DNA from 3 places in the Erwinia pyri genome. Region 2 is predicted to be linked to each of the others. Evidence: predicted binding sites of a transcription regulator. Region 2 holds the regulator's gene; each other region holds the start of a gene.
The links. The regulator PurR, encoded in region 2, represses purine synthesis genes. The targets are predictions, from matches to a motif close to CANGCAAACGTTTGCNTG.

Region 1 (3,280 bases), 840 kb from region 2:
CGGCATCAGACTGGCCAGAGGCCATCGAAGAGGCCGCCCCGCCGCCCAGGCCGATATTCATCGCCGGGCCGCCCAGCACGATCAGTTTGGCACCCACGGTGATTTCGCCTTTCTGCACGTGGTCAGCACGGATATTGCCGATGCCGCCCGCCAGCATAATGGGCTTGTGGTAGCCGCGCAGCTCAACGCCGTTGTGGCTGTTAACCTGCTCTTCATAGGTACGGAAATAGCCGTTCAGGGCCGGACGACCAAACTCATTGTTGAACGCCGCGCCGCCCAGCGGGCCTTCGGTCATGATATCCAGCGCGGTAACGATGCGGTCTGGTTTACCGAAATCCTCTTCCCACGGCTGTTCAAAGCCCGGAATGCGCAGGTTAGAGACCGAGAAGCCTACCAGGCCAGCTTTAGGCTTAGCGCCACGGCCGGTTGCGCCTTCATCACGGATCTCCCCACCGGAACCGGTAGCGGCGCCCGGCCAGGGTGAAATGGCTGTCGGGTGGTTATGGGTCTCCACCTTCATCAGGATATGCGTCTCCTCCTGATGGAAATCGTACTGGCCCCGCTCTGCATCTGCATAGAAGCGGCCCACCTGCGATCCCTCCATCACCGCTGCGTTGTCTTTATAGGCAGAGAGCACGTGATCGGGGGTTTTCTCGAAGGTGTTTTTGATCATTTTGAACAGCGATTTTGGCTGTTGCTCGCCATCAATAATCCAGTCGGCGTTGAAAATCTTGTGACGGCAGTGCTCGGAGTTTGCCTGGGCAAACATGTAAAGCTCAATATCGTTCGGGTTGCGCCCGAGCTTCTCAAAAGCTGCCAGCAGATAGTCGATTTCATCATCGGCCAGCGCCAGGCCCAGTTTACGGTTGGCCTTATCAAGCGCCTCGCGCCCTTCACCCAATATATCGACGCTTTGCAGCGGCGAAGGCTGGTGATGAGCAAACAGCTGCTCAGCCTGGCTCAGCTCACTGAGAACCACTTCCATCATCCGATCGTGCAGCAGAGAGGCAAGCTGCCCCCACTGCGCTTCAGTTAACTGAGGCGCCTGCACATAGAACGCCAGACCGCGCTCCAGGCGTAGCACCTGAGGCAGATCGCAGTTATGGGCGATATCAGTAGCTTTGGAAGACCACGGAGAAATGGTGCCCGGACGCGGCGTAACCAGAATCAGTCGGCCTTCTGGCGTATGTTCGGCGAGAGAGGGGCCATATTTCAGCAGGCGCTGTAAACGGGCTTTTTCATCAGCGGACAGCGGCGCGCTGACATCGGCAAAATGGACGTACTCGGCGTAAATGTCACTCACCGGCAGGTGAGCATCCTGAAAGCGGGCCAGCAGTTTAGTAATACGAAATGCCGACAGAGCGGGCGAACCACGCAGAATTTCCATCATCAAAATCTCTCGTCAGAGCGTCGGGCGACGCTTCTTTGGGCGCAACAGGGAAAGCGGGCGCTATTATAGAGAATCCGCACCCGTTACGAAACCGTTTGCGTGGAATTTCTCGCACCAGGGAATTGGCTGAAATTCACACAATATCGGATGAATTCAGTTGCAGAGGTCCACCGAGTTGCGCAAAATGCCCCACGCTCAGGATCCATTATAGAGATCAAATACTGCCGTTACAGACAGAACCTGAGAGCGACCGAGAGATAACTATTTGAAACGCCTAAAATTTAATTATCTGTTTATCGGGCTGGTCACCCTGTTGCTTGCGCTGGCATTATGGCCATCAATCCCCTGGTATGGGGGGCAACAGGACCAGACAGAACAGATAAAATCACGGGGAGTGCTGCGCGTCAGCACCTTAAATTCCCCGCTGACTTACTACACCATCAATAACGCTCCGGCCGGAATGGATTATGAGCTGGCGAAACGCTTCGCCGATTATCTGGGTGTAAAGCTGCAAATCACCGTGCGGCAGAACCTCAGCGATCTGTTTGACGATCTTGAAGATGATAAAGCGGACATTCTGGCGGCAGGACTGATTTACAACAATGACCGCTTGTCCCACTTCCGCACCGGTCCGACTTACTATTCTGTTTCCCAGCAGCTGGTTTACCGGATGGGCAAGCCTCGTCCAAAAAATCTTGGTGATATCCATGGCCGCCTGACGGTTGCTTCTGACTCTGCCTATCTCTCCACGCTGCGCGGCATCAAGCAGAACCAGTATCCCGACCTCGACTGGGCTATCTCTACCGATCAGAGTCCCAGCGCCCTGCTGGAAGCGGTAGCGGATGGCAAGCTGGATTACACCGTTGGCGACTCTGTTTCGATTGCTCTGTTGCAGCGCATTCATCCCCAGCTGGCTGTGGCTTTTGATATCACCGATGAAGAGCCGATTACCTGGTATATGCAGCGCGATCGGGATGACAGCCTGAATGCCGCCCTGCTGGACTACTTTAACCAGATGGGTGAAGAAGGGGCGATGGCCCGGCTGGATGAGAAGTATCTGGGCCACGTGGGCACGTTCGATTATGTGGATACCCGGACTTTCCTGCGCGCGATTGATGGCACGCTGCCCGATATTCGTCCGCTGTTTGAAAAATATGCGACCGGGATCGACTGGCGTTTACTGGCTGCTATCTCCTATCAGGAGTCACACTGGAATCCGCAGGCTACTTCTCCTACCGGCGTACGCGGCATGATGATGCTGACCCGCAACACGGCTGAAAGTCTGGATGTCAGCGACAGAACCGACCCGGAACAGAGTATTCGGGGCGGCAGCGAATACCTGGTGCGCATGATGGAAAAAGTGCCGCAAACCATCCCGGAAGATGAGCGGATCTGGTTCGCCCTCGCCGCTTACAATATGGGTTACGCCCATATGCTCGATGCGCGAAAGCTGACGGAAAAGCAGAAAGGCAACCCGGACAGCTGGGCTGATGTGAAGCTGCGGCTACCGATGCTGAGCCAGAAGCGCTATTACAGCCAGACCAATTACGGCTATGCGCGAGGCCAGGAGGCCTACAATTATGTGGAAAATATTCGTCTCTATCAGATAAGCCTGGTCGGCTATCTGCAGGATCAGGAGCGTAAGCTGGCGCAACGGGCGGCTTATGAAGCGGAAATGGGCGATGGCTACCCCGCAGTGAAGCCGAAGATAGCCCTCAATTAACGGGAGGGCGAGTAGCACCGGTATTAAACAGCAGGGCCGTAAATGGCCGGTCATGGCTGATCAGTAGTGTCCGCTACAGCTCACCATCCACCGGCGCCTGCAGCTGTTGCCGCAGCGCCTTTTTTTCTGCACGACGATGGCGGAAGAAATCGCTCAGCATGCCGGCA
Region 2 (3,280 bases):
AAAAACGTTACGGGCGTCACCGTGGTAAAGCCGCGCAGATGGAAGCGCTGACCGCCGATCTCGATTCGGCGCCGCTGAAGTTGAGCAAAGCTCACCGTGCCCGCTATCAGAAGGCGCGTGAAACCGCGATGAACAAACTGATGGGCCAGCTGGGTAAGCCTTATCAGTGGGGCGGAACCTCACCGAAAACCGGCTTCGACTGTAGCGGACTGGTCTGGTATGCCTATAAAGATCTGGTGAAATTTAAGATCCCCCGCACCGCTAATGAGATGTATCACCTGCGCGATGCCGCCTCAATCAAACGTGATGAGCTGGAAAAAGGGGATCTTGTCTTCTTCCGCATTAATGGCCGCGGCGCTGCCGATCATGTGGGCGTCTATCTGGGTGACGGTAAGTTCATTCAGTCCCCGCGCACCGGCAAGGATATCCAGGTCAGTGCGCTGGGCGAAGATTACTGGCAGCGCCACTATATTGGCGCCCGTCGGATGATGACGCCGAAAACCATTCGTTAAAAGTGATACAGGGGCCAGTTGCCTGGCCCCTGTTCAGACTAGTGCATGATGGCGGTAAAGCTGAACGCCATAATCATCGCCAGTGCGCAAACCGTGGTCAGTAGTGAGAACTTTAAATCGGTATCCATTTTTCTTCCTGAATAGCCCTACAGTTTATGGTGTTACCAATTTTCCCATACTTAGCGGTAAAAATCTCGTTTTCTCTGCTCAGCCTTGTTAGAATTCTTTTTTTGTTGCGCAACGCTCGCTTATCTTCACTGTTCTGCGGGTGACCACTCTTTTCCTTCCTGACGAATCCGACAGCAACATAAAAAAATGATTTAAGACGTCAGGTTTTATTCTTACCAGGCAAACGATTAACAACAGCCTTATCAACATGTTGAGATAAGCGCAGGAGTAGCTAGTTCATGGCAACAATTAAAGATGTGGCAAAACAGGCCGGGGTGTCGACCACCACCGTTTCCCACGTCATCAATAAAACCCGCTTTGTCGCCGAAGAGACGCGGGAGGCCGTCTGGGCTGCAATTAAATCGCTGCACTACTCCCCCAGTGCAGTGGCCCGTAGCCTGAAGGTTAATCACACCAGAACCATTGGTCTGTTAGCCACCTCCAGCGAAGCGCCCTATTTTGCCGAGATTATCGAGGCGGTGGAGAACTGCTGCTTCGCAAAAGGCTATACCCTGATCCTGGGCAATGCCCATAACGATCTGCAAAAGCAGCAGGCCTATCTGTCGATGATGGCGCAAAAGCGCGTGGATGGTCTGCTGGTGATGTGCTCAGAGTATCCCGATCCGCTGATCAGGATGCTGGAAGAGAACCGCAATATCCCGATGGTGGTAATGGACTGGGGCGAGTCCCGCGGTGACTTTACAGATACCGTGCTGGATAACGCTTTTGAGGGCGGCTATCTGGCCGGGCGCTATCTGATCGATCGTGGTCACCGCGATATCGGCGTGATCCCCGGGCAGATGGAGCGCAACACCGGCGGCGGTCGCCATGCCGGCTTCCTGAAAGCGCTAGCTGAAGCCAATATTACGCTGCGAAAAGAGTGGCTGGTGCAGGGTGATTTCGAACCGGAGTCTGGCTATCAGGCGATGCAGCAGATTTTGTCGCAAAAGCAGCGCCCGACGGCGGTCTTTTGTGGCGGTGACGTCATGGCCATGGGCGCAATTTGCGCTGCGGACGAAATGGGCCTGCGGGTCCCGCAGGATATATCGGTGATCGGTTATGATAACGTGCGCAACGCCCGTTACTTTACGCCAGCGCTGACTACCGTCCATCAGCCAAAAGAGCGTTTGGGCGAGACCGCCTTCGATATGCTGCTGGACCGCATCACCAGCAAACGGGAAGATCCGCAGACCATTGAGGTGCATCCTTCACTGATTGAACGTCGCTCGGTCGCCGACGGTCCTTTCCTGGATTACCGCCGCTAAACGACTTGTGCACCTCTCTCCTCCTGCAGCCAGGGGCATACTCTGCCCCTGGCCTGCGCTGTTTACCCGCTTTGTTATTCTTCCTCACGCAGCCATTCGCTGTTCAGCGTATCGCTTTCTCCCAAATAATCGAGTAGCCAGCTCAGCGCCGGTGAAGCCTGCTGTTCAGACCAGCTGACGCAGCAGGGACTGTCGGGAAAAGCGGCAGCAAGCTTAAGCTCGTGCAGCGTGCCCTGTTTCAACAGAGGCCGGGCAAAATGTCCCGGCACCATGCCCACGCAAAGCCCGGCTGACAGACAGTCGAAGGCGCTTTCCCAGTCCGGCACCACCAGCCGCCGCTGGTTATCCAGGGTCCAGGTTGTTCGCTTGGGGAGTGCCCGCGAGGTATCCTCCAGCACCAGCGAAGGCCACTCCCGGATCGCCTCTTCAATGATTACCTGCTCCTTGTGCTGCGCCAGAGGATGATCTGCCGCTACCACACAGCGCCAGTTCAGTGCTCCCATATCGCGAAAGGCAAAACGGCCGCCTACCGGAATAGCCTGAGTCGCCCCGATGGCCACATCAACCCGGCCATCGGCCAGCGCATCCCAGACACCATTGAACACCTCTGGCGAGAGATGCAGCTCCATATCCGGAAAGTGGCGATAGAAGTCCACCACCAGCTGGCGCGTGCGCTGTGGTTTGACTATCCGATCGACGGCAATGTTGATCTGTCCGCGCCAGCCGTTTGCCACCTGCTGACACTGCCGTCGGGTGGCGAGCATTTTTTTGATAACACTACGCCCTTCCTGCACAAATACCCGTCCCGCTTCGGTCAGCACCACATCCCGATGCCGCCGTTCAAACAGGGGAACCGCCAGCCACTCCTCCAGCTGCCGCACTGTATAGCTGATAGCTGAGGGGACCCGATGCAGCTCTGCCGCAGCTGCGGTGAAACTGCCGGAGCGTGCTACGGCATCAACGACTTCCAAAGCGTGTTCTGACCACATAACCTGCCTGCAAATTTTTTGGAGGGAACAGGCAAATATTACCGTTTCACAAGCTGATTGACACGCGATTACACTCTGCGGCGTTCGATTCATTACCCATAAAGAGAAAAAAATGCCTGGAAAAGGATTTATAGTTTACCTCGCGCTGCTCAGCGTTGCGGGTTTCCTCGCCACCGATATGTACCTGCCTGCTTTTATCGCTATGCAACAAGATTTGCAAACCAGCGCGGGCATCATCAGCGCCAGCCTCAGCCTGTTTCTGGCCGGTTTTGCCAGCGGTCAGCTGATCTGGGGGCCGCTGTCCGATCGTATTGGCCGTAAGCCCGTGCTGCTGATGGGCCTGAGC
Region 3 (3,280 bases), 2.1 Mb from region 2:
CCACGCTGGATAAACTGGCGGCGAGGATCGCCTCTCCCCTGCAGCTCAGCAGCGAAGCCGCCGCCATTCTGGCGGATCGGCAGCAGCAGCGTGAACTGCTCTCCCTGCAGGGCCAGAACCTGAACCAGTTTGCCCTCCATCCGCTGCGCATCGTGCGGGCAATGCAGGACATCATCAACAGCGACGTGACCCTGACGGTGGATATGGGCAGCTTCCATATCTGGATCGCCCGTTATCTTTACAGCTTCCGTGCACGACAAATCATGATCTCCAACGGGCAGCAGACCATGGGCGTGGCCTTGCCGTGGGCGATAGGGGCCTGGCTGGTCGATCCGGGCCGTAAAGTGGTCTCCGTCTCCGGTGACGGCGGTTTCCTGCAATCCAGCATGGAGCTGGAAACAGCGGTCAGGCTGAAGGCCAATATCCTGCACATCATCTGGGTGGATGAGGAGTACAACATGGTGGCGATGCAGGAGCAGAAAAAGTACCAGCGTGTCTCCGGCGTGAAGTTTGGGCCGGTTGATTTTAAAGCCTATGCCGAGGCGTTTGGCGCGGCAGGATTCGCAGTAGAGAGCGCCGCAGCGCTGGAGCCTACGCTGCGTAAAGCGATGGATGTGCAGGGGCCTGCGGTGGTAGCGGTGCCGGTCGACTATGCCGACAACCCGATGCTGATGGGCCAGCTGCATCTGAGTCAGATTCTTTAAATACCGTTCAGGGAGTAGAGATGAAAACGAAAGTAGCATTAGTGACCGGCAGCGGTCAGGGAATTGGCAGGGCGATTGCCCTGCGGCTGGCAAAAGATGGTTTCGCCGTCGCCGTGGCAGACTTCAACAGCCAGACGGCAGGTGAGGTTGCCGACGAGATTGTGGCTCTGGGCGGCAAAGCGTTAGCCGTTACGGTGGATGTTTCTGACCGCGATCGGGTATTTGCCGCCGTTGAGCAGGCCCGTAAAGAGTTGGGAGGCTTTGACGTCATCGTAAACAATGCCGGGATAGCGCCAACCACGCTTATTGAAGAGATCACGCCAGAAATTGTCGATAAAGTTTACGCTATCAACGTAAAAGGGGTGATCTGGGGCATTCAGGCCGCGGTGAAAGCCTTTAAGGCTGAAGGGCATGGCGGTAAGATCATCAATGCCTGTTCTCAGGCGGGACATGTGGGTAACCCGGAGCTGGCGATTTACAGCTCCAGCAAATTCGCCGTACGCGGGTTAACGCAAACCGCTGCGCGCGATCTGGCTCCGGCTGGCATCACCGTAAACGGCTACTGTCCGGGAATTGTTAAAACCCCGATGTGGGAGGAGATTGACCGCCAGATCTCCAGCGCGGCGGGCCAGCCAGCCGGGTATGGCACAGCCGAATTTGCCAAACGCATCACTCTGGGCCGCCTCTCTGAGCCGGAGGATGTCGCCGCCTGCGTCTCCTTCCTGGCAGGCCCGGACTCTGACTATATGACCGGCCAGTCTCTGCTGATTGATGGCGGTATGGTCTTCAGTTAATCCCGCTGACCCTGGCCGGTTGCTGCTGGCCAGTTCTTACCAACCCTCGTTTATCTGCGCCTAACTCAAACTCCGCCACAGGACAGCGAAACGTTTCGATGGCGATCACAATTTCACGCTTTGCCCGTTGTTTTCCCTCCCGCCTCTCATACACTCCCGATCAGCGAAACGTTTCGCTCTGGAGTGAAAGATGAAAAAAGGCACCTTACTGAATTCTGAAATTTCGTCGCTGGTTTCCCGCCTGGGGCATACCGACAGCGTGGTGATTGGCGATGCTGGTCTGCCGATCCCGGCCGGACCGCAGCGCATCGATCTGGCGCTGACGCACGGTATCCCGAGCTTTATGCAGGTAGTGCAGACTGTGACGCAAGAGATGCAGGTAGAAAGCGCCATCATCGCGGAAGAGATCAAAACCCACAATCCTCAACTCCACAGTGAGCTGTTAGCCCTGCTCGACTTGCTGCAACAACATCAGGGAAACACCCTTTCTATTCAGTACGTCACTCATCAACAGTTCAAACAGCAAACCCAGCGCAGCCAGGCGGTGATCCGCAGCGGGGAGTGTTCTCCCTATGCGAACATTATCCTTTGTGCCGGCGTGACCTTCTGAGGCCATGATGCAACCTTTACTGCAACTGCAAGGCATTGATAAATCCTTCCCGGGCGTGAAAGCGCTCTCCGGTGCCGCGCTCTCGGTTTTTCCGGGCAGGGTGATGGCGCTGGTGGGCGAAAACGGCGCCGGGAAATCCACCATGATGAAAGTGATGACCGGCATCTATGCGCGTGATGCCGGCAGCATTCACTGGCTGGGTAACGAGGTCTCATTTAACGGACCAAAAGCGTCGCAGGAAGCGGGAATTGGCATTATTCATCAGGAGTTGAACCTTATCCCGCAGCTCAGCATTGCGGAAAATATCTTCCTGGGCCGCGAGTTTGTGAACGCCATCGGGCGCATCCAGTGGAAGAAGATGCACGCCGAAGCGGAGGTGCTGTTAAAGCGGCTGAATCTGCGCTTCAGCAGCCATACGCTGGTGGGCGACCTCTCGATTGGCGATCAGCAAATGGTCGAAATCGCTAAAGTCCTGAGCTATCAATCCCGGGTGATAGTGATGGATGAACCTACCGATGCGCTGACCGATACCGAAACGGCCTCGCTGTTCCGCGTGATCCGCGAGCTGAAGGCGCAGGGCTGCGGCATTGTTTATATTTCGCACCGCATGAAGGAGATCTTCGAGATCTGCGATGACGTCACCATTTTCCGCGACGGCCAGTTTATCGCGGAGCGTGAAGTCAATTCGCTTGATGAGGATTCGCTGATTGAAATGATGGTAGGGCGCAAGCTGGAAGAGCAGTATCCGCGTCTGGATAAAGCGCCGGGCGAGGTGCGCCTGAAGGTTGAGCACCTTACCGGGCCGGGTGTGAATGATGTGAGCTTCACTTTACGCAAAGGTGAAATTCTCGGCATCGCCGGACTGATGGGCGCAGGGCGTACCGAATTAATGAAGGTGCTTTACGGCGCGCTGTCGCGCACTAAAGGCCGCGTCCAGCTGGATGGTAAAGAGGTGGTCACCCGCTCGCCTGAAGAGGGGCTGCAACACGGCATCGTTTATATCTCTGAAGACCGCAAGCGCGACGGGCTGGTGCTGGGCATGTCAGTGAAAGAGAACATGTCGCTGACGGCGCTGGACTACTTCAGCCATCGCGGCGGTCGCCTGAAGCATGCCGAAGAGCAGCTGGCGGTGAGTGACTTTATCAAACTCTTTAACGTCAAAACGCCTTCAA

Region 1: a site for PurR is predicted at 1,475-1,492, ahead of purL (phosphoribosylformylglycinamidine synthase). Genes of this name have one in related genera too.
Region 3: a site for PurR is predicted at 1,660-1,677, ahead of rbsD (D-ribose pyranase). Genes of this name have one in related genera too.

Annotation. Positions count from the first base shown of each region.
Region 1 is NZ_CP132353.1:1,172,897-1,176,176, reverse strand. Features, by position in the region: gene purL (phosphoribosylformylglycinamidine synthase) at 1-1,390, opposite strand, end outside; gene mltF (membrane-bound lytic murein transglycosylase MltF) at 1,656-3,113, shown strand; gene tadA (tRNA adenosine(34) deaminase TadA) at 3,187-3,280, opposite strand, start outside.
Region 2 is NZ_CP132353.1:2,008,721-2,012,000, reverse strand. Features, by position in the region: gene Q3V30_RS09345 (C40 family peptidase) at 1-512, shown strand, start outside; gene cydH (cytochrome bd-I oxidase subunit CydH) at 551-640, opposite strand; gene purR (HTH-type transcriptional repressor PurR) at 920-1,945, shown strand; gene punR (DNA-binding transcriptional activator PunR) at 2,020-2,934, opposite strand; gene punC (purine nucleoside transporter PunC) at 3,047-3,280, shown strand, end outside.
Region 3 is NZ_CP132353.1:4,477,548-4,480,827, reverse strand. Features, by position in the region: gene alsS (acetolactate synthase AlsS) at 1-704, shown strand, start outside; gene Q3V30_RS21230 ((S)-acetoin forming diacetyl reductase) at 725-1,498, shown strand; gene rbsD (D-ribose pyranase) at 1,689-2,108, shown strand; gene rbsA (ribose ABC transporter ATP-binding protein RbsA) at 2,116-3,280, shown strand, end outside.